DNA from 4 places in the Dactylosporangium sp. NPDC051484 genome. Region 2 is predicted to be linked to each of the others. Evidence: riboswitches for the same ligand, from Rfam matches in the RefSeq annotation. Region 2 holds a riboswitch; each other region holds the start of a gene.
What was found. A riboswitch is a leader RNA that binds a small molecule or an ion and turns the genes downstream of it on or off. The one in region 2 is predicted to bind cyclic di-AMP.
Positions count from the first base shown of each region.

Region 1: another riboswitch for cyclic di-AMP. It lies ahead of AB0367_RS26255 (hypothetical protein); the one in region 2 lies ahead of AB0367_RS36945 (C39 family peptidase).
Region 3: another riboswitch for cyclic di-AMP. It lies ahead of AB0367_RS04120 (NlpC/P60 family protein); the one in region 2 lies ahead of AB0367_RS36945 (C39 family peptidase).
Region 4: another riboswitch for cyclic di-AMP. It lies ahead of AB0367_RS18160 (hypothetical protein); the one in region 2 lies ahead of AB0367_RS36945 (C39 family peptidase).

Region 1 covers NZ_JBFAZX010000019.1:36,353-43,990, forward strand. The annotation lists gene AB0367_RS26240 (Fic family protein) at 1-312, opposite strand, end outside; gene AB0367_RS26245 (hypothetical protein) at 360-671, opposite strand; gene AB0367_RS26250 (aldo/keto reductase) at 837-1,667, opposite strand; cyclic di-AMP (ydaO/yuaA leader) riboswitch at 1,929-2,080, shown strand; gene AB0367_RS26255 (hypothetical protein) at 2,560-3,255, shown strand; gene AB0367_RS26260 (polyprenyl synthetase family protein) at 3,281-4,336, opposite strand; gene AB0367_RS26265 (ElyC/SanA/YdcF family protein) at 4,594-5,370, opposite strand; gene dnaG (DNA primase) at 5,475-7,325, shown strand; gene AB0367_RS26275 (hypothetical protein) at 7,493-7,638, shown strand, end outside.
Region 2 covers NZ_JBFAZX010000050.1:9,603-17,240, forward strand. The annotation lists gene recQ (DNA helicase RecQ) at 1-414, shown strand, start outside; gene asnB (asparagine synthase (glutamine-hydrolyzing)) at 500-2,422, opposite strand; gene AB0367_RS36940 (transglycosylase domain-containing protein) at 2,694-4,769, shown strand; gene AB0367_RS36945 (C39 family peptidase) at 4,827-5,687, opposite strand; cyclic di-AMP (ydaO/yuaA leader) riboswitch at 5,717-5,862, opposite strand; gene AB0367_RS36950 (hypothetical protein) at 6,060-7,151, shown strand; gene AB0367_RS36955 (Ig-like domain-containing protein) at 7,257-7,638, shown strand, end outside.
Region 3 covers NZ_JBFAZX010000002.1:25,953-33,590, forward strand. The annotation lists gene AB0367_RS04095 (hypothetical protein) at 1-383, opposite strand, end outside; gene AB0367_RS04100 (hypothetical protein) at 685-1,203, shown strand; gene AB0367_RS04105 (thioredoxin domain-containing protein) at 1,503-2,261, shown strand; gene AB0367_RS04110 (vitamin K epoxide reductase family protein) at 2,261-2,881, shown strand; gene AB0367_RS04115 (hypothetical protein) at 3,057-3,368, opposite strand; gene AB0367_RS04120 (NlpC/P60 family protein) at 3,536-4,558, opposite strand; cyclic di-AMP (ydaO/yuaA leader) riboswitch at 4,571-4,704, opposite strand; gene AB0367_RS04125 (phosphoesterase) at 4,976-6,487, opposite strand; gene AB0367_RS04130 (reverse transcriptase domain-containing protein) at 6,846-7,316, opposite strand; partial or broken gene AB0367_RS04135 (IS5/IS1182 family transposase) at 7,361-7,554, opposite strand.
Region 4 covers NZ_JBFAZX010000009.1:117,877-125,514, forward strand. The annotation lists gene AB0367_RS18140 (metal ABC transporter substrate-binding protein) at 1-455, opposite strand, end outside; gene AB0367_RS18145 (hypothetical protein) at 732-1,424, shown strand; gene AB0367_RS18150 (condensation domain-containing protein) at 1,488-2,846, opposite strand; gene AB0367_RS18155 (MBL fold metallo-hydrolase) at 3,279-4,700, opposite strand; gene AB0367_RS18160 (hypothetical protein) at 4,880-5,713, opposite strand; cyclic di-AMP (ydaO/yuaA leader) riboswitch at 6,022-6,165, opposite strand; gene AB0367_RS18165 (MarR family transcriptional regulator) at 6,408-6,914, opposite strand; gene icmF (fused isobutyryl-CoA mutase/GTPase IcmF) at 6,983-7,638, shown strand, end outside.

The DNA of each region.
Region 1 (7,638 bases), on a different contig from region 2:
GTGCGTCAAACGGTCGACGAAAACGCTTCGGGCCAGGCCGCGAAGATGTGATTCCTTCGCAACCGTCGAGAACACCTCGGCGGAATAGGGCTGAATGTGCTGCGGGAGGCAGAACGGTTCGGTTCTGGCGATTCCGACCGACCGGATCGTCCCGGCCCATGGATAGATGTCGCCGAAGATCTCGCGGTGGAACGCCTGGAGGTGGGCGAGGTCGTAATCGCCCGGCAGCGCGCGTGTGCCGAGGTCGACGATGGCGGCGTAGCTCAGGTCGGCTTCGATGCGGCGCAGCGCCCCGGCGTCGGTGATGCCCAAGTGGTTGTACAGCACTCCGGTGGCTGGGTCGCTGTACGGATCCTTGCTTATGTGATGCCGTGCAATCGGCGGATCATCGCTCTCATCTGCATGGTGCTGATCTCGCCGCGGGCCCACCGTTGCGTGATCGCCGCCGCTTCATCGCTTGGCGTCAGCCCTTCGGCCCGGAGGGAGGCGGTCGCCTGAGTCACCGAACTTGATCGCTCCGCCGTGAGCTCGTCATACACCTCGACCGGAATCATGACCGCCTCGGTCTTGCGGTGGGAACCGACCCCGATGGGAGTGCGGTCCCCACTTCGAAAGCGGTCGAGCAGCCTCGACAACCGTTCGCGGGTCTCACGTACCGACAGCGTCTCCATGCGCACCCTGAAAGTGTACCCGAATGTGTACACGTTCGGTGGTAGGTCCGGGCGTAACGGCCAGCGGCCATCCACCATGACAAGGCCGATGACCAATAGGCACGAGCGCCGACGAGGCCGGAGAGGGACGAGGCTCACGAACCGGCTGCGGGCGGGCGGATCGTGCTAGAACTCTTCCCAGGTCCGGGGGTCCTGCTTGACCGGGACGCAGGTGTCGAGGGCGTCGATCGCGGCCATGTCGTCGGCGGTCAGTTCGAAGCCGAACAGGTCGGCGTTGGTGCGCTGGCGGTCCGGGCTGCCGGAGTGCGGGATCACGGTGACGTCGCGTTGTAGCAGCCAGCGCAGCACGACCTGGGCGCTGGTGACGTCGAGGCGGCCGGCGATCGCGGCGACCGACGAGTGCTCGAGGATGCCGGTGTTGCGCTCAAGCGGGCTCCACGCCTGGGCCACGGTGCCGGTCCGCTGTACCGCGGCGACGAGTTCCGGCCGTGGGTGCGAGGGGGAGACCTGCAGCTGGTCGACGGCCGGCTGGATGCCGGTCTCGGCCACGACGGCGTCGAGGTGCTCCGGCAGGAAGTTCGACACGCCCAGCGAGCGGATCAGGCCCTCGCGCTGCAGCTCGGCCATCTCGGCGTACGACTCCACATAGCGACCGACCGCGGGCAGCGGCCAGTGGATGAGGTAGAGGTCGACGTAGTCCAGGCCGAGGCGCTCCAGCGAGCGCTGCAGGCCGGCCCGGGTGGAGCCGCGGCCCTGGTCGCTGCCGCGCAGTTTGGTCGTGATGAAGAGCTCGGCGCGAGGCAGGCCCGACTCGCGCACGGCGGCGCCGACGGCGTCCTCGTTGTCGTATGAAGCTGCGGTGTCGATCAGGCGGTAGCCGGAACCGATCGCGGCGAGGACCGCATCCGTGGCGCGGCGGCCCTTGAGCGGGTAGGTGCCGTAGCCGACGACGGGCATGTCGAGGCCGGAGTTCAGCCTCACCGAGGGGATGCTCATGCCCCAACCCTAGGCAGCGGGCCGTGTCCGCCGCCGTGCGTCAGCGGCGGCGTCGCCGTGACGGACGACACGGTCGCGGACGCTGCACGGTAACCGGATGACGGACAAGATGACCGGCCGGGTGACAGCGTACGGTGAGCATGTCGGCGCATCGGGTGGGATCCCGGTGCTGTGGCTGGCTGAGGCGGAAACCGCCCAGTATGGTCGGGTCGTCTGCTCGGTCGACGTGCGCCGATCACGGTGCCGCCGGGTGGGCGCCGTCGAGCCGCACCGCCGAGTCGCACAGCGCACTTCGGCAACGCGGGCCGGGGACCCATGCAGTCCTTGGGGTGTATCCGTGACCGAGTCACGGTAGGGCGAATCCTCCCGTCCGAACCCGTCAGCTAACCCGGTAGGCGGCACCGGAAGGAGAACTGTTCGTGCTGCATCTCCATGCTCCGACAGCGGCCGCCCGCCGCCATGCTCTAGGACGGGTGAACGCCAGGACGTAACGCCCTGGCCGCGCTCCAACGCTGATCGACGCCCAATCGCCGCGCGACCCCGGCCGAGTCGTGGGATCGCGCCGATACCGCGCGCCCTCTCCCGTGCGTAGTCCTTCGCACGCCCGCACCGGCGTGTGCTTCACCGTGCGCTGATTCGCGCCGTATTTTCCGCGCCGTATTTCCGTGCCGTCTATTCGTGCCGTCTTTGCGCGCTCTCCGTCCGCGCGCTCTTTCGCAGCCTTCCCGCGCAGCCGTTTCCGCGCCGTTCCGTTTCGCGCGCTGACGCCGCGGCGTCCTGCCGTGCGCCCAGATCGCGCCGTCTTCGATGAGGAATCGCTTACGTGAAGTCACTACCGCGCCAGTTCCAGCCCAGACACCGGCGGGTCGGCCCGCCTGTGCGAATCGGGGCCGTGTCCGTCGTCGTGCTGTCCGCGACGCTGTTCGCCACGGGCTCCGCCGGCCGGCCGCCGGCCGTGCACCCGCCGGTCGCGGTCGCCGCGTCCGCCTACGCGTACGACGCGGCGCTCGTGTCGCCGCTGCTGGAGGGCACCGCCGCCGGCTCGGCGGCCGAGGCGTCGCCCACCGCGTCCGCGACCATGCCGACCATGTCAGCCGCGCCGGCCACACCGACCACGCCGACCGGGCCGACCGGGCCGGCCGCGCCACAGCCGCCGCGCCCGGTCGCCGGGCTCGACCAGACCCAGATGAACAACGCCGTGACGATCGTGCGGCAGGGCCGCGCCCAGGGCCTGCCCACCAGGGCTCTCGTCGTCGCCGTCGCCACCGCGATGCAGGAGAGCGACCTCTACAACGTCGCCAGCCGCGCCGTGCCGGCCTCGCTGAAGCTGCCGCACGAGGGCGTCTCGCAGGACCACGACTCGGTCGGGCTGTTCCAGCAGCGCGCCAGCCAGGGCTGGGGCACCGTGGTCGAGCTCATGAACCCGGCCCACTCGGCGATGCTGTTCTACAACGCGCTGAGCAGGGTCAAGGGCTGGCAGAACATGAGCGTGACGGCCGCCGCTCAGGCGGTGCAGCGCTCGGCGTTCCCAGGGGCGTACCAGAAGCACGCCGACCGGGCCGCAAAGGTCGTGGCCGCCATCAATTGACCGACCGGCGCGTCCGCCGCGGCGCTCAGCGCGGCGCGGCGGTCGCGCGGCGGGCCAGCGCGACGAGCTCGGCCACCGAGGCGGGTGACGGGGAGGCCAGGTCCAGGGTGAGCAGCGCCTGGGAGAGCAGCTCCTCGGCCTGGCGGCGACACCAGTCGCGGGCGCCGGCCTGCTCGATCGTCTTCGCCGCGCGCTCGGCGTCGGCGTCGCTGAGCCGGCCCCGGCCGTCGAACAGCCCGGTCAGCTCGTCGGCGCCGGCCGCGATCGCCGCGGCGACGGGCAGCGAGCGCCGGCGGCGGCGCAGGTCCGGGTATGCCGGCCGGCCCGGGCCGTCGTCGGCCCAGATGCCCAGCAGGTCCTCGGTGAACTGCACGGCGAGGCCCAGCCGGACGCCGAACAGGCGCAGCCGCTCGACCTGTTCCGCCCTGCCGCCGCCGGCCACGGCGCCGAGGGCGCAGGCGCAGCCGAACAGCGCGCCGGTGCGCTGCTCCACCATGGCCAGGCAGTCGCGCAGCAGGTCGGTGCGCTCCTGCGCGGCGAAGTCCGGGCGGGTCTCGCGCAGCGCGAGCGAGGCGTGCTGGCCGTGCAGGAGCTCCTGCACGGTATCGCCCAGGATGCGCATCATGGCCCGGTCCGGCCCCGGCTGTCCGGAGCGCTGCCGCGGCCGGCCCGGCGCGATGTGGGTGGGGTCGCCGGTGGCCACGACGTCGAACGCGAGGGCGAGCAGCGCCTCGCCGCCCAGCGCCGCCGGCTGGGTGCCGACCACGCTCCACGCGGCCCCGTCGGAGCGCCCGTCGACCAGGTCGCGGCGGATCGCCGCCCAGTGATGCATGAGCTCGACCGCGACGGCGGATGGCACCGCGTCGTGCGGGTCGCCGCCGACCGCGGCCGCGCACACCAGGGTGAGCGCGCTGTGCAGCGAAGCGCCCGGCGCGTCGCGGCCGCAGTGCCAGCCCAGCTGCAGCTCGGCGACCTCGCGGGACGGCTCGGGCAGCCGCCCGATCGCCGCGCGCAGCGGCGGGCCGACGAGGCCGCCGGACCAGCGCAGGACGTCGTCAGTGGTCCGTAGCACGATCACCATCAGCCGCGCCGCCCAACCCGTTTCGCAGGGCGCCCCATGCGCACGCACGCCGTCACCGGACTCGCACCACCCATCGCATCGCACCTGACAGATCCGGCCGCGTCGATGCGGCGCCCAAGGACCTGGTCAAGTATGCCGAAGTGTCCGGCCGCGCACGGCGAAAACGGCGATGGCGGGCGGGTGTGGCGAGGACGGTTGTCGCCCGTCTGGCGTGTCGCGCGAAGTCTCGCGTGTCGTCCCGCTCGGCGCGTCATCCACTATGGAGTGTGTGCGGCCACCGCCTGCCGGAGTGCCTGATCCGGCGGGGACTGCACGGCCGGCGGCCGATGCCGCATCGCGTCCCACGCGGCCTTCCAACCGGCCCCGACCTCTCTGGTCTCGTTGTACCAGATCGTCACCCGCTGGCAGCCCCGGCAGCCGGCCGGCACGCCCCACGCGTCGACGCCGACACCTCTGCAGAGGGTGACCGCGCGGTACAGATGCGCGTCCTGACTGACCAGGAGTGCGCGGTCGACGCCGTACACGTCGTGGGCGCGCCGGCACGTGTCGTAGGTGTCCAGGCCATATGGGTCGAGCACCAGCCGGGCCGGGTCCACGCCCCGCGCCGCGAGGTAGTCGCTCATCGCCTCGACCTCGTTGCCGGAGCCGCCGCCCGCGTCACCGGAGATCAGCAGCGCCTTCACCTTGCCGGAGGAGATCAGCGCGGCCGCCGCGTCGAGCCGGTTGCGCAGGAACGACATCGGCTCCTTGCCGCCGTTCTCGAGCTGAGCGCCGAACACGATCGCCACATCCGCCGCCGGGGCGCGGTCCGCCGGGACGACCCGGCCGGAGGCCTCGGCGCGGATCCAGGCCGTCGGCACGAGCACCAGGGCGGCCACGAGGACGGCGGCGACCGTCAGGCGGCGCAGGGCGCGCCGGCGGCGGCGCCGATCGTCGGGCAGACGGCCGGAGAGCCCAAGCGTGGCGATCATCACCCAGCGCCGGCGATACCACGGCGCGACGGGCGGCCGTTGCGGCCCGGACTCGATCGGCATGGGCGCAGCATGGCACGGCCCGGCAACCCGCCGCCGTCCCGCGAGTCGTAAATTGTCGGTGCCACGAGGCAGGATGTAGGCGTCGGACCGGTGGGAGGTGGGGAGTGGCCGGCAAGATCAAGGATGAGGACATCGCCCTGGTCCGGGAGCGCACGTCGATCGAGGACGTGATCTCCGAGCACGTCACGCTGCGTTCCGCGGGCGGTGGCAACCTCAAGGGCCTGTGCCCGTTCCACGACGAGAAGACCGCCTCGTTCAACGTCTCGCCCACCCGGAACGTGTATTTCTGCCACGGCTGCGGCGCCGGCGGCGACGCCATCAAGTTCCTGATGGACCACGACCACCTGAGCTTCGTCGAGTCGGTCGAGCGCCTCGCCGCGCGCGCCGGGCTGCAGCTGCGATACGTCGAGGCCGGCAGCGCCCCGATCCGCCCCGCCGGGCAGAAGCAGCGGCTGATCGCCGCGCACGCCGAGGCCGCCCGGTTCTACGCCGAGCAGCTCGGCACGCCGGGCGCCCGCCAGGCCCGCGAGTTCCTGGCCCAGCGCGGGTTCAGCAAGGAGGCCGCCGAGCGCTACGGGTGCGGGTTCGCCCCCGACGGCTGGGATCGCCTGAGCAAGCACCTGCGCCAGAAGGGATACTCCGCGCAGGAGCTGACCAGCGCCGGCCTCTCCCGCGAGGGGCGCTCCGGCGGGCTCATCGACCGGTTCCGCCGCCGGCTGGTGTGGCCGATCAAGGACATCTCCGGCGACGTGATCGGTTTCGGCGCGCGGCGGCTGTTCGACGACGACGACGGCCCGAAGTATCTCAACACGCCCGAGACCCCGCTGTACAAGAAGTCGCACGTGCTTTATGGCATCGACCAGGCCAAACGGGAGATCGCCAAGCAGAGCCGGGTCGTCATCGTCGAGGGCTACACCGACGTGATGGCGTGCCACCTCGCCGGGGTGCCGGTGGCGGTCGCGACCTGCGGCACCGCGTTCGGTGGCGACCACATCTCGGTGCTGCGCCGGCTGCTGCTGGACGCCGACGGCTACGGCGGCGAGATCATCTTCACGTTCGACGGGGACGCGGCCGGGCAGAAGGCGGCGTTGCGTGCGTTCGAGGACGACCAGCGCTTCGTCGCCCAGACGTTCATCGCGGTCGGCCCCGACAACATGGACCCCTGCGACCTGCGCCTGGCCAAGGGCGATGTGGCCGTGCGCGACCTGGTCGCCGACCGCCAGCCGCTGCTCGACTTCGCGCTGCGCTCGGTGATCCAGCGCTTCGACCTCGACACCGCCGAGGGCCGCGTCGGCGCGCTGCGGGCGACCGCGCCCCTGGTCGCCAAGATCAAGGACCGCACGCTGCGGCCGGAGTATGCCCGCAAGCTCGCCGGCGACCTCGGCATGGAGCTCGAGACCGTGCAGCGCTCGGTCAACGCGGCCGCCAAGGGCGTCGCCGACCCCGTGCCCGCCCAGCCGCAGCGGCGCATCCTCGCCCCCGACAGCGCCGAGGCGCTGGTCGAGCGGGAGGCGCTCAAGCTGGCGCTGCAGCAGCCGGCGCTGGCCGGCCCGATGTTCGACGCGGTCGGCGCCGACATGTACACCCATCCGGTGTATTCGGTCCTGCGCACCGCGGTCGCCGAGGCGGGCGGCGCGTCCAGTGGCAGCGGCGGCGCGGTGTGGATCGAACAGGTCCGCGAGGCGTGCCTCGACCTGGCCGCCGGCGCGCTGGTCGCGGAGCTGGCGGTGGAGCCGCTGCGCCTGGACGGTGAGCCCGACCCGCGCTACGTCGAGGCGACGATCAACCGCCTCCAGCTGATGGCGCTCAACCGGACCATCGCCGAGCTCAAGTCCAAGCTGCAGCGCATCAACCCGGTGAGCAACGCCGAGGACCACCTGCGGCTGTTCAGCGAGCTGGTGTCGCTGGAGCAGCACGCCCGGGCGCTGCGGGATCGCGGCGCGAGCCGCTGGTGACGCCAGGTCTACGCCCACCTGGGACCGCCGCGGCGCTTCCGGTGTCGCCGCGAACCGCCGTTGGGTCCGAAATGTCCGAGGACCTCGCCGCTGCCGGCGAGCGCCCCGCCCGACCGCAAGCGGTCGGACATTTCGCCGATATCACGATTTTGGGGGACGGTTAGCACGTGTTCGGCTTTCTGAAGCGGCGGCGGCTGCCCGCCGACAAGCGCCCCAAGCTCGGCCCCGACGAGCGCGTGGTCGCCTGGGCCGTCGCCACCGGCGACAACGTCGTGGTGGCGACGAACCACGGCCTGTGGCTGCCCGGCGTCGA
Region 2 (7,638 bases):
GATGCCAGCGCCGAGGTCCTCGGCCGCCGCCGCCAGGTCATGCTGCGCCGCGAACCCGAGCGCCCGATCTCCGCCGCGAAGGCCGCGAAGACCTCGAAGTCCGCCCGCCGCGATGCCACCGCCGCGGCCGACCTCCCCGCCGAGGCGACCCCGGTCTTCGAGCACCTCCGCGCGTGGCGCGCCGCCACGGCCAAGGTCCAGTCCGTCCCCGCCTACGTCATCTTCCACGACGCGACGCTGCGCCAGATCGCCGCCGAACGCCCCAGCACGCTGTCCGAGCTGTCGACCGTCAACGGCGTGGGCGAGAACAAACTGGCGAAGTTCGGCCAGCAGATCCTCGACGCCCTGGCCGAGCTCGACCCATCCCCCGACGCCGCCATCGACACCCTCGAACCCCCGGACGACGAGCCGTAACCGCCCCGCTCCGGTGCGAGGCGGCCAGCACCAGGCAGCTCGAGCCAGCCGCCCGCGGCGGCACGAGCGGCCCGAGTCGCCCGGGTCAGCCGGTGACCATCGGGCGGGCGCCAGGTTCGGGCAGGGGCACGGTGATCGAGCCGTCTACGAAGATGCCGTGCCACAGGCAGAACGACAGCACGATCCACAGCTTCCGGGCGTGGTCGGCCTCGCCTCGCTCGTGGGCGTTGAGCAGGGCGTGGGCGTAGTCCAGGTCGATCAGCTTGCCGGCGCCCGACGTGGACAGGACGTGGTGAGCCCACTCGGCCAGGTCCGTGCGCAGCCAGCGGCGGGCCGGGGTCGGGAAGCCCAGTTTCGGGCGGTCCGTGATGAAGTCCGGGACGATGCCCTCCATCGCGCGGCGCAGGGCGTATTTGGTCGTGCGGCCCCGGCCGGGCACCTTCAGGTGGGCGGGCAGGCGCGACAGCACGTCGAAGACGCGCCGGTCCAGGAACGGCACACGCAGTTCCAGGGAGTGGGCCATCGACATGCGGTCGGCCTTGGTGAGGATGTCGCCGGTCAGCCACGTGTTGATGTCGATGTGCTGCATCGTGGCCACCGGGTCGAGGGCCGCCGCCTCGGCGTAGAGGGCCGCGGTCACGTGCGGGTGGCCGACGCCGGCGGCGTCGCCGCGCAGGATGCGGGCCTTCTCCTCGTCGGTCAGGATGCGGGCGTTGCCGAAGTACCGCAGCCGCATCGGCGTCGTCGCGCGCTGCAGGTAGCTCTTGCCCCGCAGGCCGTCCGGCAGGTGGCGTGCCAAGGCCCGCAGGCCGCGCTGCAGCGGCTCACCGAGGCGGGCGACCGGGGCCAGCGAGCGGGGCTCGCGGTAGATGGTGTAGCCGCCGGCGAGCTCGTCCGCGCCCTCGCCGGACAGTACGACGGTGACGTGTTCGGACGCGGTGCGGGCCAGGAAGTACAGGGGCACGATCGACGGGTCGGCGACCGGGTCGCCGAGGTGCCAGATGATGCGGGGCAGCGCCTCCATGACCTGCTCGGGGCGCACGATGGTCGGGATCAGCTCGACGCCGAGGTGGCGGGCCGAGCGCTCGGCGATCTCGATCTCGGAGAACGCGGTGGACGTGTCGAAGCCGGCGGTGAAGGCGCGCAGCCGCGGGTGCAGCTCGGCGGCCAGCGCGGTGATCGCGGTCGAGTCGATGCCGCTGGACAGGAACGTGCCGACCGGCACGTCCGCGCGCATGTGGGCGCGGACGCTGTCGCGCAGCGCGGCGCGCAGCTCGCCCACCACGGCCGCCTCGGTCATGGCCGGGTCGGGGCGGAAGGTGGGCCGGGTGTAGCGGCGGATCGTCGATACGCCGGCGAACTTGCGGGTGAGCAGGCCGCCGGCGGGCAGCCGGGCCACGTCGCGGTGCAGCGTGTACGGCTCCGGCACGTACTGCATCGTGAGGTACAGCGACAGGGCGGTCCGGTCCAGCTCGGCCGCGGAGTGCTCGAGCAGCGGCGGCTTCTCGCTGGAGAGCCACAGCCCCTCCGGGGTCTCGAGGTAGTACAGCGGCTTGATCCCGAAGGGATCGCGCGCGGCGTACACGGTCTCGGTCACGTCGTCCCACAGCGCGAACGCGAACATCCCGCGCAGCCGGTCGAGGGCGGCCTCACCCCAGTGGTGGAAGGCTGCGACGACCACCTCGGCGTCGCCGTCGGTGGCGAAGACGGCGCCGTGGGCGCGGGCCAGCTCCTCGCGCAGCTCCTTGTAGTTGTAGATCTCGCCGTTGAAGACGAGCGTCCAGCGGCCCGCCTCGGGGCCGGCCGGCGGGTATCGCAGTGGCTGCCGGCTGCCCTGCAGATCGATGATCGCGAGGCGCTTGAAGCCGGCCGCGGTGCCGGCCCCGATCCGCTCCAGGGCCATGTCGTCGGGGCCCCGATGGTCCAGCAGCGCGAGCTGCCGTTCCATGGCGCCGAGAAGTTCCGGGGAGATGATGGCGTTTCCGGTGTACATCAGGAAGCCGCACATAGCGTCGTTTCCCTTCGGTCGAACGGCCACGATTCGCCGCGCCATCCAGCGAATCAGAGCCCGCGCACCGGGGCGGAGCTTGCGCGGACGTCCATCCGATCGCTCGCCCACACCGGCACCCGGGTGAAGTTGCGGCCGCGGTGGTTAGGGGTGGGCCGTGCGGGGTAGCCGCGCGCCGCCAAGCGAACCGCCCACAGTCGTCGGGAGACCGAACATGCACCGGCACCGCAAGCGAGCGAAGCGACAGCGTCCACGTACGAAGCTCGTCCGCGTGCTGCTCGGCATCCTGCGGCTGGCGCTGAGCGGGGTGCTAGCGGGCCTGGTGGTCGCGGCCGCGACGCTGCCGCTGGCGCTCGCCGCCGGCGGGATGGCGAAGGCGGGAAGCGACACGTGGGAGAACCTGCCGACCAACCTGGCCACCCCGCGGCCGGCGGAGACGACCTACGTGTACGCCAGCGACGCCAAGACGCTGATCACCACGTTCTACGACGAGAACCGCCGCGACGTGCAGCTGGACCAGGTCGCGAAGGTGCTGCAGCAGGCCGTCGTCGCCGCCGAGGACGCCCGCTTCTACCAGCACCACGGCGTCGACGCGCGGGGCGTGCTGCGCGCGTTCGTCTCCAACAGCCGCGGCGGGGCGCAGCAGGGCGCCTCGACGCTGACCATGCAGTACGTCCGCAACGTGCTCAAGAACGACGCGAGCCTCACCCCGCAGCAGCACCTGGAGGCGCTCGCCGACTCACCGGCGCGCAAGCTGCGCGAGATGCGCTACGCCGGGGCGCTGGAGAAGAGGATGAGCAAGGCCGAGATCCTGCGGCGGTACCTCAACATCTCCTACTTCGGCTCCGGCGCCTACGGCATCTACGCCGCCAGCCAGACGTACTTCGGCAAGGTCCCGGCCGAGCTGACGCTCCCGGAGGCGGCACTGCTGGCCGGCCTGCTGCAGTCCCCGGACGCGGACAACCCGCTCACCGGCGACCGCGAGACGGCCCTGAAGCGGCGCGCGTACACGCTCGAGTCGATGGCGAAGATGCGCGTGATCACGCCCGCGGAGGCGACCGCCGCGAAGGGCACGCAGCTCAAGCTGACCGAGCGCCGGCTGCCCAACGACTGCACGTCGGTGGCGCGGGAGCACAACGACTGGGGCTTCTTCTGCGACTACTTCCGTCAGTGGTGGAACAGCCAGCCCGAGTTCGGCGCGACGGCGATGGACCGCGACGAGAACCTGCGCACCGGCGGCTACACGGTGGTCACCTCGCTGGACCCGAACGTGCAGGCGACCGCGCTCGCCCAGTCGCTGGGCGTCTACGGCTACGGCAGCGCGCGCTCGGTGCCGCTCGCCGTGGTCCAGCCCGGCAGCGGCCGGGTGCTGGCGATGGCCGTCAACCGCCACTTCAGCCTGGAGGCCAACCCGCGGGAGCACCCGCAGTACCCCAACACCGTCAATCAGCTCATCTCGGGCGGCTCCGGCGTGGACGGCTACCAGGCCGGCTCGACGTTCAAGATGTTCACGATGCTCGCCGCGCTGGAGGCCGGCCTGCCGCTGAGCACCCGGTTCAACGCGCCGGCCCGGATCGTGACCAACTGGCCGGGCAGCGCCGGGGCCAGCTGCGGCGGGCACTGGTGCCCGGCCAACGACAGCCCGAGCTGGATGGACGGCGAACGCACGATGTGGAACGGCTTCGGCCGCTCGGTCAACACCTACTTCGTGTGGCTGGAGCAGCAGATCGGCGCCCGGCGCGCGGTGGAGATGGCGCAGCGGCTCGGCATCGTGTTCCGCGGCGACCTGGACGTGTCGCTGGCGGCGAAGGCGGAAGGCTGGGGCTCGTTCACCCTCGGTACGGCCTTGACCACGCCGCTGGACCTCGCCAACGCCTACGCGGCCGTCGCCGCCGGCGGGTTGTACTGCCAGCCGCTGCCGGTGCTGTCGATCACCGACCCGGACGGCCGGCCGGCCGACGCCGCCGGTCCGAAGTGCAAGCAGGCGGTCGACCCCGACGTGGCGGCCGCGGCCACCGACGCGGCGCGGTGCCCGGTCAGCAAGGGCTCGTCGTACGGCAGGTGCGACGGCGGCACGGCCGAGGCCGTGTCCGGCATCCTGAGCGGGCGCCCGGTCGCGGGCAAGACGGGAAGCTCGGAGAACAACGCGACCGAGACGTTCGTGGGGTTCACGCCGCAGATCGCGGCGGCCGGCATCGCGGTGAACGTGGACAACCCGAACGACTACGTCGGCGGCGGGGTCTCCAGCTCGGTCAACGGGGCCGTGGCGCAGACCATGGCGGCGACGCTGCGCGGCCAGCCGGTGCAGGGCTTCCCGGCCCCGAGCCGGGCACGTGCCCTGGGCTGACGGGGCCGGGACGGCGCGCCGTCCACAGTGGACGGCGCGCCGGATCTGGGGCCGGGATCAGGCCGAGTAGCCGCGCTGGGCGATCCAGTCGGCCATCTTGTCCAGGGACAGCATGTACGAGCCGGCGCCCTGGGCGTCGGCCGGATCCGCGATCTTCACGGTCTGGCCGCCGTCGCGGTACCCGACGATCGTCAGGAAGTGCCCGCCGGGGTAGGAGTGGCCGTGTCCGGCGTCGTCCACCGTGGACCCGGCGATGTTGGCGACCACCGCGTACCCGTGGTTGATCGCGTTGAGCACCGCTGCCTTGAGCTGGTCGACGTCAGCCTGGGTGGCCGTCTGCCCGGTGATGAAGTGTGACTTGTAGAAGGACGTCCCGGTGGAGGAGTTGAGCGCCCGCGTGGTGTCCTCGGCCGAGTTGGTGCCGTTGACGGTGGTGCCGAGGCTCTGCGCGACCTGGGACTGCGACTGGAAGACCCCCCGCGCGGTGAGGGCGATGCGCGTGGCGGCCGGGCCGCAGAAGTAGTAGTTCTCCTGCCAGGCGAACTGATAGGAGAGTTCCTTCTGCTGCGGGGGCGCGGTGGAGGTGGCCGCCGGCGGCGGCGCGGTGGAGGTGGTCCCGACGCCGGCCTGTGCGGTGGCGGTCGGCTTGGCCGCGCCCGCCTTGGGGACGCTCGCCGCGTCGGGCACCGCCTGGTCACGCTGCTTCTGGCGGGCGGCCGGGGCGTCGCCGAGGGTGACCGTGGATTCCGCGCCGGTCAGGGTCTGGGTGCCGGCGGCACTGGCCGGTGTCGAGGACTGCTGCAGGGCGGCGGCGCCGATGCCGGCCGCGGCGGCCAGGCCCGCCGCGACGGCCACGACGTGGATGCGCCGAAACCGGGGGACGCGTCCAGAGTGGCGAGGTTTGTAGAGGTACGTCACGGGTACCTCGATTCATGGGGCAACACGCGAGCTCCTTCCGGTGCCGCCTACCGGGTTAGCTGACGGGTTCGGGCGGGAAGCTCGCCCTTCCCGGGGCCGTGGGCCCCGTGGATTCACCCCGGGTGGTGCATGGTTCCCCGGCTCGTGCGCGCGCACGACTCAGCGGATCCGCTACGGGGTCACCCAGGTGGGCAACGGAGGCCGCAGCGGATTCGAAAACCGTAAACACACCGGTCAGAGGCCGTTTCACCCCCTGGTGATTCGGCCACCGGGCGCGGCGCCGCCGGGTCGGGCGACGGGGCGCACACGGCCCTGGCGCCGTTTCTCATCCCCAAAATCACCCCTGCGTCGTTGCGGTCCTAGTCTCGCCGGATGCTCGCTGGTGATGACGAAAACCCGCAGCTCAGCGACGTGGCCGAACACGACCCACGCCATCTGCGGTCTCGCGGCGGCCGTCATGCCGCGCACCTTCGCAACCTCGTGCCCGATCCCGAGCGGCTGCTCGCGTCCGGGCCGGTACGCGTGCTCGCATCCGGGTCCGCACGCGTGCTCGCATCCGCGCCGGCCCGGGCGCTCGCCGCAGGGTCCGCCCGCGTCCTCGCATCCGGGCCGGCCCGCACGCTCGCATCCGGGTCCGCTCGCGCGTTCGCGGCCGGGCGCACGCGCCTGCTCGCATCCGGCCCCGTGCGCCTCGCCGCGGCCATGCCGGCGGGGGCACGCCGCACCGCCGTGGCCGCGACGATCGTCGCCGTGGCGGCGTTCGGGCTGACCTCGACGCTGACGTCCTCGGACCCCCCGGCCGCATCGGGCGGCGCGGTGAGCCTGAGCGCGCAGGAGGGGGCCGGCACGGACCAGGCCGAGGCGCCGCGCGCCGACGAGCGCGCAGGGCGCTCGTCGGGACGCTCGAAGGGCACCGACCCCAAGGCCGCCAATCCGAAGGCCGCTGGCCCCAAGGCCACCGGACAGGGGTCCACCGACAAGAAGGCCACCGGTCAGGGCGGCGCGCCGCCGGCGGCCGCGCCGTCGCCGACCAGGGTGGCGCCCGTCGGCGGGCTGACCCAGGCCGAGATGGACAACGCGGTCGCGATCGTCGACGTGGCCAAGCGGGAGAACCTGCCCAAGCGCGCGGCCGTCGTGGCGCTCGCCACCGCCCTGCAGGAGAGCCACCTGCGCAACCTGGCCAACCCCAACCTGCCGGAGTCGCTGAACCGGCCGAACGAGGGCGTCGGGTACGACTACGACTCGGTCGGGCTGTTCCAGCAACGGCCGAACTGGGGCTCGGTCGAGCAGTTGATGAACCCGCACGAGTCGGCCCGCCGGTTCTACGCGGCGCTGCTGGCGATCCCGGGCTGGGGCGACTACGCCGTCACGGTCGCGGCGCAGAAGGTGCAGCGCTCGGCCTTCCCGGACGCCTACGCGAAGTGGGAGGGGCTGGCGACGCAGATCGCCGACGCCACCATGTAACGCTGGGCGAGGATTCGCTATCCCACCCGTTGTCACTCGTTTGCCGGCCCGGCCTCGCCCGGGCCGGTACGACGATGCCCCCATGTGCAGACAACGGCAGAGAACATGAGGCGCCCAGGCCGGTCCGTCACCGCGCTGCTCATCCTCGCGGTGGCGGCACAGCCGGCGCTGTCCGCATGCGACGTCTCGTCGCATCGCAAACGCACAGCGACCAAGTCCACCGCACCACCGACGGTGCCGGTGGGACTTTCCCTCACGCCGGCGGCGGGCGACGCCGCGGTGCCGATCAGCGCCGAGATCGGCACCAAGGTCAAGGATGGACGGGTCACCGACATCTCCCTCATCGACGCGACCGGTCAGAAGATCTCCGGCGCGTCGCGGGCGGACGGGTCGTCCTGGGTGCCCGACACCGCACTTCGCTACGGCACCACGTATACGGCGAAGGTGACCGCCATCGGCGCCGACGGCAAGCCGGTGACCAGGCAGT
Region 3 (7,638 bases), on a different contig from region 2:
CGCAACTGGCTGAGTTCGTGCAGGGACGCCGCATGCGGCAGCAGCGGCACACCGGCGTGCGACACGGCCGCGATCGGCACCGGGTATCCGCCGACGTCGCCAGCCATCGGCGCGACCACGGCGAGGTTGGCGGCGGCGGTCGGCGCCGGCTGACAGGAGCGCATATGACTGGACGGTGCGCCCGCCGCGAGCATCGGGCACGGTATGACGGGCACCGGTGCTCCGTCAGCCACCTCTCCCCCGGCGGAATCGCCCGGCGTGTGGTGCGGTGCGTCCATCGGCATGCTGGTCGCCATCGCACCCGCCTGGGTGATCGGCATGCCATCGCAGGCGGGGGCCACGGTGAGCGCCAGCGCTACGAGGATCGCCGCGAAGACCGCCAACGGCCACACCGGACGCCGCAGCCATGCGACTGCGGTCGTGGTGCCGGTGGCCAGGCGTGTCACGGCACACAGCATACGGCCACACCGGCCCCGCGCTGGCAGCCGGTGAGGTGGCATCGGGGCAGATAGATCCCCAGCGGCCGGGCGGAGCCGACCGCGCCACCGGGCTGCGTACGGTCAACACGCGACATCAATGCGGGTCGCAGGTCCTGTCGATTCAGGGTGCATGGCCCGGGTCGTTCGCCGGCTGACGGGTTAGCCTCGGTGCACGGATCGCATCGGGCAGAGCGGAGAGGCGTGCATGGCTGGCACGGCAGGCGGCACAGGGCGGTGGCCGGTCGCCGCACTGGCCGTCGGCATGGTGGCGGTGCTGGGCTCTGCTGCCTGGATGGTGGCGCACCGGGCGCCGCTGGTGGCGGTGCGGCGCTGCGTGTCGCCGAACGAGCCGCTGGCCTGGCTCGGAGTACACCTGGAGGTGCTCCGGGAGCATCCCGGCTGTGCCGAGGGCCAGCTCGCGCTGAGCGCCGGACCGGGGCATGCGGCCGGGCTGGTGTTGATGGTGGCCGTACCGACGCTACTGACCAACCTGGCCACGGTCCTGGGCGCGCTCGGGGTGTGGGCCGCGCTGCGGGTGTTGCTGGCCCGGGCGTCCGCCGTGGTCGGACGGCTGTGGCCACGGCCGCCGGCGGTTCGCGCCGTCGCTGACGGGCGGCGACAGCCCGCTGCTCCCCGCTGGCCGGCAGAGCTGGTGCTGCGGGCGTGGCAGCTGGACCGGTCCCCGGTGTGCAGGCGTGGACCCCCCGTACGGACGGCGAGCTGATCCGTCCCGTCACCGTCCTCGGTGCTGCCCCCTCGGGCCTGGCAGCGGCCGCGGCGAACGGTGGCGTGCCCGCGACGGTCGCCGGGTCAGCACTGGGTGAAGTCCGGCTCCTGAACAACCCAACCCTGTCAACACCGGCACCGCCGCGGCACGGTCGCGGTGCTGCCAGCGCGATGCCGCCGGCTATCCGGGCGGCGTGTGGCCGGCCGGCATCGGTCGCTACGGCAGCCGGCCCGGACGCGCTGGCGCCCGCGTCTGCGGCGCCATCGGTGCGGTGACGCGAGAAACGAGACAACACGATGAGCAAGCAAGCGCGCATCCGGGCCCACGAGGTCCGCCTGGCGCAGGAACGCGCCGAGCAGCGGCGCAGGAACCGGATCCGAGTGGCCGTCGGCGCCGGTGGGGTCGTCATCGCCGGCCTGCTGGTCGCCATCATCGCGGTGGTGTTCACCTCGGCGAGCAAGGACGCCGGCCCCAGCGGAAAGCTGGTCACACCAGCGAACCTCACCGCGAGCGGGGCGATCCCGGTCGGTTCGGCCACCGCGCCGGTGACCCTGGAGATCTACCTGGATTTCATGTGCCCGGCTTGCGGACGGTTCGAACAGGCCAATGCCGGTGAGCTGGACCGGCTGATCCAAGCCGGAACGGTCAAGCTGGAGCTGCGGCCGATGACGTTCCTGGACAAGACCTCACAAGGCACCAGGTACTCCACCCGGGCGGCCAACGCGCTGGCCACGGTCGCCGACCGGGCGCCGGGGTCGGTATGGGCGTTGAGCAAGGCGCTGTACGCCAACCAGCCGCAGGAAGGCACCCCAGGACTGTCTGACCAGCGGATCGTGGCGCTGGCGGTCGAGGCCGGCGTGACGCAGGAGGTGGCGGACGCCTTCGACGCGGGCATCTTCAAGGCGTGGGCGGCCAAGTCCAACGACGATGCGTTCAAGGCGGGCATCGAAGGCACCCCCACCGTGAAGATCAACGGCAAGGTCTTCGCAGGCAACCTCTACACCGCGGGCCCGCTGACCGAGGCCATCGAACAGGCGGCCGGAGGGGCGAAGTAGTGGCTGGCCTGCTGGGCCGGCTGCACCGGATCCGGCACGCCAACGCCTGGCTCTTCACCACGATGCTGGTCTCGTCGTGTTTGAGCCTGCTCGCGTCGTTCGTGCTGTCGGTCGAGGCGGTCACGCTCGCCGCCGACCCGAACGCGAACCTGTCGTGCAACATCAACTCGGTGATCAGCTGCGGGACGGTCGGGAGCGCCTGGCAGTCACACCTGTTCGGGTTCCCGAACGCCTTTCTCGGGTTGATCGCCGAACCGGTGGTGATCACACTGGCGGTGGCGAGCCTGGCCGGCGTGCGCTTCCCGCGCGGGTTCATGTTCGCCGCCCAGGTCGTCTACACCGTCGGGTTGGTCTTCGCGTACTGGCTGCTCTATCAGTCGATGTTCCACATCGGGGCATTGTGCCCGTGGTGCCTGCTGGTGACCGTGTCCACCACGCTGGTGTTCTCCACCCTCACCCACGTCAACATCCGCGACCGCAACCTGTTCCTCCCGCCCCGCGTCCAGGCCGCGCTGTCCACGATGATCCGCGCCAACCTCGACCTCATGGTCGTGGTGATCTGGATGCTGGTCCTGGTGCTGGCCATCGTCGTCAAGTACGGCGATCGGCTGTTCGGCTGAAGACAACGATCGAGGTCTCCGGCGTCTGGCATCGGCCGAGAGGCACCAGATACCGGAGACCTCGCGCCTGCCTGACGGTGACGAGGCGACACGGCCTGACTGACGCGCGGTGGGTGGTGCCTGCCCCCGGGACGTCGGCGACGACCGTGCTGACCGGCGACGCGAACGTCTCCGGTCAGGCTCGGTTGTCCAGGGCGTCCGCACGCTCACCGGTGCCGGTCGGCGGCGGCTCGGCCGGTCCATGCTCGCCTCGTCCGCGCCTGGGCCAGAACGCCAATGCCGCGGCCACGCCGATCGCGACGACCATCAGGACGACGGGCAGCAGCGAGGCCACCACACCTGTCGCCTCGAACCGCAGCGCCGCCGCGACTACTGTCGGTGATCCCGCTGCCGGCGTACCGCTGTGCAGCGCGGTGTGCGCGCCGGCCGGCGCGATCGCGACGATCTGGGCCACACCGGCGGCGACAGCCACCACAATGGCGATCAAGGTACTCCGGACGATTCGTCCCCACAGTTGCGCAGCCAACCTCGCCGCCTTCCTCGCCATTCGACCAAGCTACTACGCTGCATAGTCACCAGACGCAGGGCAAAGGTTCCTGTGAGGCACACCGCTTTTCTCGCCCGTCGATCCATACCCCTTGCCCCGCGAGCGGGTCAGCCGGGTCGGCGGTAGCCGGTGATGGGCCGACCATCGAGTTTGGCCATGCGCACGTGGTCGCCGGTGGTGGGGGCATGCACCATCCAGCCGCCGCCGACGTAGAGGCCCACGTGGTGCAGGTCGCTGAAGAAGAACACCAGGTCGCCGGGGCGCAGGTCGGCGCGGGAGACGGCCTTGGTGTCATCCCACTGCCACTTGGTGTAGTGGCGCAGCGTGACCCCCGCGGCGGCCCAGGCGGTGAGGGTCAGGCCGGAACAGTCGTAGCCTCTCGGGCCGGACGCACCCCAGATGTAAGGCTTGCCGATGAGCTCGCAGGCCTTCTTCGCCGCGGTACCGCCGGGGCCGCCGAGGTATTCGACAGGGCAGGCGACGGGCTTCAGGGTGCCGGTGGCGCCGCTACTGCCGTACACCTGCTGGCGCAGCCTCTGCAGCTCGGCGATCTTGCCCTCGATCTGGGTCTTCTTCGCCGCGAGTTCGGCGTCCTGTTTGGTCTGCTCGGCGATGAGCGTATCCAGGGCCTGCTTGTCACCGGCGAGCTTGTCCCGGGTCTCGGCGACGCCCTGGATCTGGGCGCGTTCGTAGCGGGCGATCGCGTTGACCGTCGCGAGCTGGTCGAGCATGTCGGTCGGGGTGGTGCCGGCCAGCAGCACCTGCAGGGTGGTGACCCGGCCGGTCTTGTACTGGCGGACCGCGATGTCGCTGACCTTGTCCATCGCCGCGTCGACCTGCGCCTGCAGAGGTTGCAGCTGCTGCTGCAGCGCCTCGGCCTTGGCCCGGTTGTCCTTGAGCTGGGCGTGGACCTGGTTGTACTGCTCGATGGTGGGCTCGAGCTGGTTCCACATGTCGTCGATCTGCTTTTCCAGCTCCGCCGGCGTCGGTTCGGCCCGCGCCGCCCCGGTGCCGGCCAACAACACCGCGACCGCGGCGATGAGCGCGACGACGGAACGCGACAGCACCCGGCTGGACAGCCGTCTGGGGATTACTGTGTTGTGCGCGGCGTGGACACGGCAGGACGGCACGTGCGGGCAGGCTCCTTCTTCCGTCGGCCGCCTGCCGCGTGAGCTGACGGGTTTCGGGCGGGAAGCTCGCCCGACCGCGGATCGCTCAGAACCCCGGGAGGTCGCGATGGGTCCCCGGCTCGGCATCGACTCGGCGACGCCGGACATCCGCACCGACCGGAGGTGATCGGCGCCGGAGCCCGGCCGTAGCAGACCTTACGCACTGCCCCCAGCGCACACAAGTGCGTCTCCTACGATACGTAGGAGGACACCGTCGTCGATGACCTGCGCCCCGTGTGTCTCGCGCGGCCCTTCTGTGCGGTGAGGGTGGCGGCGCCCAGGAGGCTGAGGACCATCATGCTGGGCGCCGCCGTGCCCGGCCGTGTCCCCGAGCCACCAGGGTTCGGCCAGGACGTCTCGCCGAGTTGCTCGCCGGCGTCAGCGGAACTGGACGAAGACCGGGTTCGAGTAGAACCACAGGTCGTCCCACGGCGATTCCTTGCCGTCGGCGAGTGGCTCGGCCTCGTCGGTGCTGGTGCCGCGGACGCGGGCGTACACGTCGGTCTCGACGTTGCGCAGGGTGTGCTTGATGACGTAGTCCTTGCCCTGCTTGCGCCAGTCGCGGGGGCCGAACCGGGCGACCACCTTGGTGGTGGGGTTGGTGTCGGCGTCGAGGTTGGCGGACGGGCCGGTGACCTGGCCGACGATCAGGTCGACGCGGCGGACCTGCGGCCGGTCCCCGTGGTGGTTCGTGCCGTCCAGCGGACGGAACTTGATCTCGATCTCCACGTCGGAGCGGTTACGCCGGCTCAGCACGATGGTCTCACCCATCGCGGCGTTCTTGCCCTGGCCGCTGGCGGTGAGGTCGAGGCTGGTGATCAGGTCACCGGTGGTGACCCAGATCCGGCCGTTGCGCAGGCCGTCCATGATGTCGCCGTAGTCCTGCCGGGCGAGCACGTAGGTCTTGCTGTACTCCCCGGGCCAGAAGTCGGCGCCACCGCGGGTCCAGTGCACGTGCGAGTCGGAGGTGGCGGTGATCCACCACCGGCGTCCCTCGCCGAGCAGCGAGTCCCACAGGCCGCCGACGCGGGCGGTCATCTGGTCGTAGCCGCCGTGCGTCGGGTAGTTGCCGTAGGCGCCACGCGCACCGCCGTTGAGCGGAGCGGCCTGGTGACCGGGAGAGCCCTCGAAGCCGACGTAGATGTCGGGTGCGACGTTGTTGCCGTTGCGGAACTCGTGCGGGGTGTCCTGACCCCACACGCCCAAGCCGGTGGCCGACCGGGAGGCGTGGTGCGCGATCACCAGGGGCTTCTGTCGCAGACCCTTGGCGTAGCTGAGGAACTCGACCATCTTCGCCTCGGTGTTCCGGCTCGGGTCCGCCGGGAACGGGTCATTCTTGGCGAACTTGCTCTCCAGGTCGTAGAGCATCTTCGCCTCGTCGTCGTGACGCGGGATCATCAGCGTGTGGTGGTCCATCGCCGGCGCGTCGAACTCCATGCCCCAGAACTGCAGCACCTCGGGCACGAGCCGGCGGGACAGCAGCAGGTCGGGGTACGCCTGCTCCAGGTTCACCTTCGAGTGCGTCGGTCCACCGTGGTCCGTGCACATCGCCCACGTCAGGCCGAAGTTCTTTGCCATGATCGCGTTGGTGACGATCGGGTACACCGCGTCGGCACCCTTGGTGAACTTCGGCGGGTTCGTCTTCGTGTCGTAGTCGCCGCTGTACTCCGAGTGGATGTGGTGGTCACCGGCCCGCCACACCCGGCTGCCGCCACCACCACCGCGGTTGCCCGCCTCCGGGCCGTTGTCCTGCGCCCATGCCGCGTTCGCACCGACCAGCGGGCTCGCCGCCGCCAGGGTCGCTCCAACACCGGCGTACTTCACCAACTGGCGGCGCGAGAGCCTCGAGCGCTCAGCTTCTTCGATCTTCTCGTCCTTCAAGGACCTCACCTCGACTCCTCGGCCAGCACGTTCTACTAGGGAGTCTCGTAGTGCCGACCGAATACCCGGTGAACGAAGTCCGTCATGATCCAAAACAACGACCTCCGTCCGCTTGAAGCCCAGTTGCCGGCGGCCGCCTGACCGGTCGCCGCTTCAGTGCCGGGGACCCGGGGGGAATCCCGCAGCGCCCAGTGCGCGAACAGGCCAGGCGACCGTTGCCGGACGCCCTGTAGCCAGGCCCGCGCTCGGGCTTCGCTGCGTCTGAGTCGCTTGTACTTCCACCTCGCCCAACGCATCAGCCCCGCAGGGCCGGATTGATCTCCTCTGCAAGGTCAGCGAGGTTGCCGGTCGTGCGTCGATGCAGCCGTCAGGACGCGACCTTACGGCTCATATCCGTCAGCTTCCCCGGGGCCGCCGCGGGCAGAAACCCGGTCCGGGCCTTCCCACGACTCTTGTCCCATGCCTTCCGGGGACCAAACGCGTACCCACAGAACGTGAACGTCACCTGGTCGTAGTCCAAGCGACGCCGATCGTCCTTGCAATACACAATGCGCGTCTTGTCCGGGTGCAACCGCAACCCGATGCCCGCGAACCGACAACCGATCACCTGGCGCACCCGGTGCGCTTGGCGTTCGGTCACGCAGTGGACCACCACATCATCCGCGAACCGCTCGAACCCGATCCCGGGAAGCTCCCGGCTCATCCAGGTGTCGAAGCCGTAGTGCAGGAAGACGTTAGCGATCAACGGGGAGATCGGACCGGCCTGCGGCGTTCCCTTCGTCCGGTGGGTCAGGGTTCCGTCGGGCATCCGCATCGGCGCCTCGAGCCAGCGCTCCACATACAGCATGACCCATGGGTTGTCCGGGGCCAGTCGGGTATCGCGGCTAGCGCTTCGATCCCCTCGGCAACATCCCGGTACGCGGTGGTCCGGGAGCCGCCCGGCTCCCGGGCAGGGACTTGTCCTCGTTGTTGCGGAACCACACCAGCACCAGCAGCGCTTGGTGGCAGCAGGTCAGCGCCCGGGTTCCGCGGCGGGTGCGGCGTTCGGTGGCCGGCAGGCGCGACACGTAGTGGACCAGTTCCTCGGCGCGGCAGAGGACGGCACGACAGGCACCACGGACGAAGTCCTCATCTGTCGAGGGCTTCGCCCAGCTTCCAGC
Region 4 (7,638 bases), on a different contig from region 2:
GCCATGATCTTGGCATTGCGGGGGTTGTGCCAGATGTGCGGATCCCCGTCCTTCTGTTCCTCGTCACCGTTGCCCTGGCGGATCTTCACGCCGGTGCTGGCGTCGACGGTGACACCCTTGAACCCGGCGGAGGAGATCGTCTCGTCGAGCCATCTCTCCAGGCCGATGCCGCTCTTCACGACGACCTTGGCGGCGCCGATCGCGGTGATGTCGGCCGGGGTCGGCTCGTAGTCGTGCGGGTCGATGTTGGGCTTGAGGATCTGGGTGACCGTCACCTTGTCGCCGCCGATGTTGCGGGCGAAGTCGGCGACCTGGGTGGTCGTGGCCACCACCGCGAGCTTGCCGCCGTCGGCCGCGGCGGGCTGCGCGGTGGTGTTGTCGCCGCACGCGGTGAGTGGTGCCGTCAGTGTGGCGGCGAGTGCGAAGGCGGCTATGGGACGCCGGGAAGGGCGCATGGTTGTGCTCCTCGGGCAAGAGGTGAGGCTCAGTTGCGTGAACGCGCCAGACGATACGCGTTTTCATTTTCAATAACGAGCCGTCGCATCGCGATGTACGCATGGACCGCCCGGACGCCGGCAGCGCGAGCAGATGCTGGATCGTGGTTCCACCGGCACTGCGGGGAGCGCTAGACTCGGCGGCCTACCAACGTCCGCCCGGAGGTCTTCGGCGAGCCCCGGGCCGTCTTCTGGAGGGCCAGTGCGTCCTGCCTCGCCGAAGCCGCGTGCAGCAGCATGACCAATCGCATCCGACCCCGCCCGGGCGCTCGCGGTGCTGTCCGCACCACCGGCCGACCGTCGCTGCCCCGCTGGATCTATCCGGCCCTTGCCGCCGCCCTCGCCGTGGGTGCCCTGATCGGAGCCCTGGTCGGTGCCGCCACCGCCGACCCGCGCACGGAGCAGCAGAAACGCATCGACGCGATGCAGGCCGCCGACGTCCAGCGTGACGCCGACCAGGTGGTCGCGCTCACCGATCAGGCCCGCCGCGTGCGCGACCTGCTCGGCTCGACGCTCGACGGGCTGTACACGGCCCTGCCGCACGGCGCCGCCCCCGGTCCGCTGGCCACCGCTGCCCAGGCCGAGGGCTGGAAGGCGGCCACCCGCCAGGGCGCCGGCGAGTTCGCGAATCCGCCGTCGGCCGGCACCGCCGTCAACGTCGCCCGGGCCGGCCTCGCCGCCGGGGCGCGCCAGCTCGACCTCGCCGTCGACACCTACGCCGCGGCGCTGAAGGCCGGCGACGACGTGCGCCCGGCGCTGCTGGACCTCGCCTCGCGTCAGCGCGACAGCGCCATCGCGAGCTGGTCGATCGGCGCGACCCAGCTCGATCAGCTCAACGTCGACACCGGCCACGGCCATCAGCACGTGTTCCTGCCCAACCAGCCCGGCCAGGGCGCGATGACCGCGGACGGCGAGCGCGAGGGCGGCTGAGACAGTCGCCGTCGTCGACGAGGCGTGTGGGCTTGCCGTCCGCGCCGGGCCGGCGGCGCCGGGCTACCCGGTCCGGCCCGTGACCGCGGTGGCCTGGTCGAGCGCGGCGGTCACGACGAGCGACTCGATGCCGCGCAGGCAGGTCTCCAGCATCGCGGGCGACACGGAGGCGGTGTCCACCCGCCAGGTGAGCTCGATGCCGTCCGCGACGGCATCGACGTGCAGGTAGCAGGTGGCGTCGAACTCGCTGGAGCGGGGACCCCAGCGCAGGCTGCTGCGAGGCAGCGCGTCGCTGATCTGCCACGGCGTGGGAAGCGCGCCGGCGGGCGCCTGCGCGGCCGAGCGGCGGCGGTCGTTGAAGTAGCACAGGGTGTCGAGCTCGGTCTCGCGCTCTGCGCCGACCCGGTCCACCAGCGCCCAGAGGTCGCGGGGGTGGTAGTACGCGTGCATCCCGGCGGCGAGCTGGCTGCTCCAGGCGCGGGCGACGACCTCGTCGAACGTGTCGGCGGCGGTGTCGATGACGGCGAGGCCGGCCTGCGCCAGGTTGCTCACCGAAGCGGCGAAGCCGGGCCGGAAGCGGTTGCTCACGACGATGCGGAACGCCCCGACCGGCTGTCCGGAGAGACGCCCGAGCATGACCGCGTACGCGGCGAGCAGGACGGTGCCGGTGTGCGCCTTCGTCCGCTCGGCGATCGCGGCCAGGGCGAGGGCCGTCGCGGGCGTCGTGAGGGTGGCCTCCCACCATCGCTCGTCCTGCGCGACGAGCGGTTCGGCGAAGCGGCGCGGCTCGATGGCGTGCAGGTGGCGATCCCAGTACCGCAGCGAGGCCTCGTGCTGCCGTCGCGCGGACCGGTCGCGCTGCGCCCGGGCGAGCGCGAGCGGCTGGATGCCGTCCACCGGGGCGAGCTGCCGGCCGGTGTCCGGTTCGAGGTTGGCGAGGTCGGCGACGAGCGCCTCGAAGCCGTATCCGTCGATGGCCATGTGGCAGTACAGGGCGACGAGGTGGACGGCGCGGTCGCCGTCGGCGATCACTGCCATCCGCACCGGCCAGTCGGTGGCCGGATCCCAGTAGGCTGCCTCATACCGCTCGCGGACGGCGGCCGCCAGCCGCTCGGGGTCACCGTCGTCGCGGTACACCTCGAGTGTGATCTCGCCGCCGCGGGCCAGCTGTTGCTTCGGGGGGTTGTCGCTGTCGAGCAGCAGCCGGGTGCGTAACGACTGGTGGCGGCTCATGATGAAGCCCAGCAGGGTCGCGATGTCCTGCACGGTGGTGCCGGCGTCGAGCGGCATCGTGCCGCCGGTCCACTCGGTGGCCTCGATGACCTGCATCGATCGCCAGGCGGCGAACTGTCCCCAGGTCAGGTCCTCGACGCCGTCGCCTTCGCCTTCGAACGGCACAGTGATGCGATGTGTCGCGTGCATTCCCGTCCTTGTCGACGTCGGGAGGAAAGAGCCTGCGCCGGCCGCGTTTCCGCGAGTGCCGGCGCAGCGTCGAGGTGACCTGGCTCCTTAGAGGTTGCGCACGCCCTTCATGGTTGACCTCCCTCCGTGCAGTGGCTGTCGCTGGCCCGAACAATAGCGTCGGTCACGCTGCGGGGGAAGAATGAGATCATTCGAAAGACGTCAATTAGGCCCAATGTCCAAAGTATTCACGGTGATCGACGTTAATTCGAGGGGTGCGGCGAGGGTCTGGACGAGGGGACTTCGATATTGAAATGTCGGCCTGATGTTTGCTTGATGTTGGTCTGATGCCGGCTCAGGCTCAGGACCGCATGGCGCCGCACGCCGCGCGCTACGCGCGGCGCAGCGGCGCCGTCATGGGCGATGAGGGCTTCGAGCGGCCGTGCGGCCCGGTCAGGCGGTGCGGAACCGCCGGATCGGGCCGTCCAGGGACTGGTCACGCTCGGCGTGCAGGCGGCCCTGCGAGACCAGGAGCTCGAGGTGGGCGGCGGTCTCACAGACGGCCAGCATCCGGTTGAACAGGTCGAGGTCGTCGAAGCGGCGCTCGCGGCGGGTCCACGGCAGCCGCGCAGTGACCTCCAGCCCGGTCTCCGCGCCGCTGGCGACCGCCTTCTCGGTCTGCTCCAGGCGGGCGCCGTGGTGCTCGACCAGCTCGTCGACGCGGCGGTGCACGCTCGGGGCCGCCGGGCCGTGCGCGGGCAGCAACAGCGCGTCGGGCCGGGAGCGGATCAGCGCCAGCGAACCCAGGTAGTCGCGCAGCGGATTGGGCGCGACGGCGGCGTCGAAGCCGATCGACGGGGTGATCTCGGGCAGTACGTGGTCGCCGGCGAACAGCACGCCCGCGGCCTCGTCGTGAAACACCACGTGACCGTTGGTGTGGCCGGGCGTCGGCAGCACCGTGAGGGTCCGCCCGGCGACCTGGAGCGTCTCCTGGCCGTCGAACCAGTCGTCGGGGTACTCCCAGAACCGCCGCTGGTCCTCCGGCGAGCCGCTCGGCACACTGGCGGCGATCTCCCGCACGAGGTCCTGCGCGCCCATCTGTGCGAGGATGCGCAGCTGGCCCTCGAGCGTCGGCCGGTTGGCGTCGTGCGCGTGCTCGATCGTCGTGCGCTCGCCGGCGCCGAGGCTGATCCGGGTGCCGAACTCGCGGCGCAGGGCGACCGCCTGCGTGTAGTGGTCGCGGTGCACGTGCGTGACGAGGAACCTGCGGATGTCCGCCGGTGCGTGGCCCAGCCCGTCGAGGGCATCGATCAGCCGGGCCCGCGACTCGGGGATGGCCCAACCGGCGTCGATGAGGACGAGATCGTCGGCGACGGCGAGCGCGTACACGTTGACCGCCCGCAGGCCGTCCTGCGGCAGCGGCAGCGGGATGCGGTGGACGCCGGGCGCCTCCTCGAAGGCCCCGGGCTCGGTCCAGGCGGTGCTCAGGACGTCACCGCGCCGGTCTCGGCGTCGCGCGGCGACTGCTCGTCGACCGTCACCTGGTGCATCTCGTCGGGGGCCTCCAGCAGCATGTCCGCAGGGTAGCCCAGGCAGCCGTAGCGCTGCAGCGCGCCCACCACGCCGGTGACGTGGTGGGCGTGTCCGGCGGTTGAGCGGGAAGATCGTGTCGGCGGCGGCGAAGGCGTCGAGCCCCTCGGCCACTTGGTAGGACAGGCCGTCGCCGCCGGTGACGAGGCCCGGGGCGGCGCCGCACACGTGCACCTCGTAGGGCATGCTCGGGCGGCTGGTGAACACCTGGGCCGGGATGCCCACGTCGAGCGGCTTCGCCCCGTCGAGCACCAGCACGACCACGCGGTGGTTCCCCTCGGCCATACCGCCCCCTTCCGTCGCCCGTGCAGCGTCGCACCGCCGGGTCCGGGCCGACAGTGGCGAGATTGCCACGTACCGCAAGTTTCCCGCCATCCGCCGGGAACCTCCGTGCGGCCAGGAGGAAGACCGCGCTGAGCCTGCGGCTGCGGCGCCCCGCCGGGCGCCGCAGCCGGCGGCATGTACTACGCGACGGCGCTCACGACCTGCTCCGCGAGGGTCTGCCACTTGGCGTAGGCGTCCGGGAACGCCGACACCTGCACCGTCTGCGCCGCCACGGTGACCGGCATCTGCTCCCAGCCGGAGACCTTCATCAGCGCCGCGTAGAAGCGGCGCGCGGACTCGGCCGGATTCATCAGCTGGGTGACGCTACCCCAGTTCGGCCGCTGCTGGAACAGGCCGACCGAGTCGTGGTCGCTCCCGACGCCCTCGTTGGGCAGGTTGAGCGAGTCCGGCACGTTGGGGTTCGCGAGGTTGCGCAGATGGCTTTCCTGCAACGCGGTCGCGATCGCCACCACGAAGGCGCGGTGCGGCAGGTCCAGTTGCTGCCCGACCTGGATGATCGTGACGGCGTTGTTCATCTCGGTCTGGGCCAGCCCGCCGACGGGGCTGTGGACCGTCGGCGACGACGTGGCCGGCTTCGGCGGGGCCGCGGCAGTGGTATTCGCGGGTGACGGAGGGCTCTGCGCCGGTGACTGCTTCGGCTGCGTGCCGGCCGGGGACGACGGCTGCCGGCCGGGCTCGTCGCCCCTGCGCGCGTCGCCACGCGACGCGCGGTTCTCGGCGTCCGCCGCCCGTTCGCCGTCGCTCTGATACGCGGTTTCGGCCTGTGCCACGGTGTTGTCCGGTGCGGTGCCGGGCGACGGGGATAGGAACAGCGAACCGATCGCCGCGAACGCGATGACGACCCCGGCCGAGTACAGGCCGGTCCTCGTGCGGGCCGCCGAGTGGCGGCCGCGGCGGTAACGTCGCAGGTGACGCAGGCCGCGCCGGCGCGGCTCGGGCTCATCGGCAGGCATGAGGCGACCTCACGACCGGTGGACGGTGTTGCTTGCGGTATTTCACGAGAACCTCGACAGTTGTGCTGAGAACGCGGCTGCTGCTGGACTGCGGACGGCGGCGCCGCTGGTGCGGGCCGGCACGGAACGAGGGCACGGGCCATCGCCCGTCCACAGGGGACGGTGGGGTGGGTGCCTGGTGTGCCGGTGCGACCGGTGGGCGCGCCGGGAACGGTTACCGGACCGGGCGATGCCCTTGCTGTGCCGGTCGGCTTCCGGGGCCGCGGGTCGAGGTGTGACGCCATGCGAGGGCGAGGGTGTGCACGTGATGCTCCTTCCGATACCGCCTACCGGGTTAGCTGACGGATTCGGGCGGGAGGATCGCCCTACCTCACGGCGCGTGGCCGCTCGGATTCACCCCAGTTGCGCTTGGTTCCCCGGTTCGTGCGAGCACGACTCAGCGGGTCCGCCGCGGTGTCACCCTCCACAGTGACGGCCGACGCAGCGAACGTCATGACCATAACGGCTGCGTATACGTAGGTGAACCCCCTGCGGGGAACTGACAAGGTGCGCGCGGCGGCCCGGCGTTCTGCCCTCGCCGCGAACGTTTTGCCTGGTGGCGGCTGTCGTTCCGGCTGGGCGACGGATGGATTCGCCCGCGGCGGGGATGACGGGCGGTGCGCGCCGATCGATGCCCGCTCCTGGCTCGGCCGGGTCAGAAGTCGCCGGCGTTGCGGCGCAGCTCCGTGATCACCTCGATGAGTGAGCCGACGGTCGCCGGTGCCAGCCAGGGTGCGGCGAAGACCTCGGTGTTGAGCTCGGCCGTCGCGGCCTCGGCGAGCTCGCGCCCCGCGTCGAGCAGCTCGACGATGGTCGAGCGGCGGTCGGCCGGGTGTGGGGTGCGCCGCACGAGCCCGGCGGCCTCGAGGCGGTCGACGGCGTTGGTGACGCTGGTCGGGTGCACCTGGAGCCGCTCGCCGATGAGGGCCATGGGCAGCGAGGACTTGCGGCTGAAATACAGCAGCATCAGCACCTCGTATCGGGCGAAGGTCACGCCGTGGGGCTTGAGCACCGCCTCGACGCGGGCCAGCGCGATCTGGTGGGCGCGCATGAGGGACGTGACCGCGGCCATGCCGTCGGCGGCGTGTGCCCAGCCGTGCTCGGCCCACAGCCGGCGTGCCTCGGCGATCGGGTCGAGGGGAAGGCCGCTATTGGTCGACACGAAGGTCATGATAGCGGTCGGGGTAGCTGTGTGGACGTCATATAGTCGGACACCCTACTATCTAGCCCATGAGTCTCCACGTGCCGGCCAATCCCGTCCGCTTCGTCACCGCGGCGAGCCTCTTCGACGGCCATGACGCAGCCATCAACGTCATGCGCCGGCTGCTGCAGGCTCAGGGCGCCGAGGTGATTCACCTCGGGCACGACCGCAGCGTCGACGAGGTCGTCACCGCGGCCGTGCAGGAGGACGTGCAGGGCGTGGCGATCTCGTCCTACCAGGGCGGACACGTCGAGTACTTCGAATACCTCGTCGACCGGCTCGCCGAGCGCGGCGCCGGGCACGTGCGGGTCTACGGCGGTGGCGGCGGCGTGATCGTGCCGGAGGAGATCGCGGCCCTGCGCGAGCGCGGTGTGCGCATCTTCAGCCCGCAGGAGGGCCAGCGGCTGGGCCTGCCCGGCATGATCAACGTGCTGATCCGCGAGTGCGACACGGACCCGGTGCGCGGCCAGGTCGACGTGGCGGCGCTGCTGGCCGGCGACGAGACGGCCCTGTCCCGGGCGATCACCACGCTGCAGGCGGGCGCCGACCCGGACCTGGCCGCCGCGGTGGGGGAGGCGGCCCGCCGGCGCCCCGTGCCGGTGCTCGGCATCACCGGCACGGGCGGCTCCGGCAAGTCGTCGCTGACCGACGAGCTGGTCCGGCGGCTGCGCCGCGACTGCGAGGA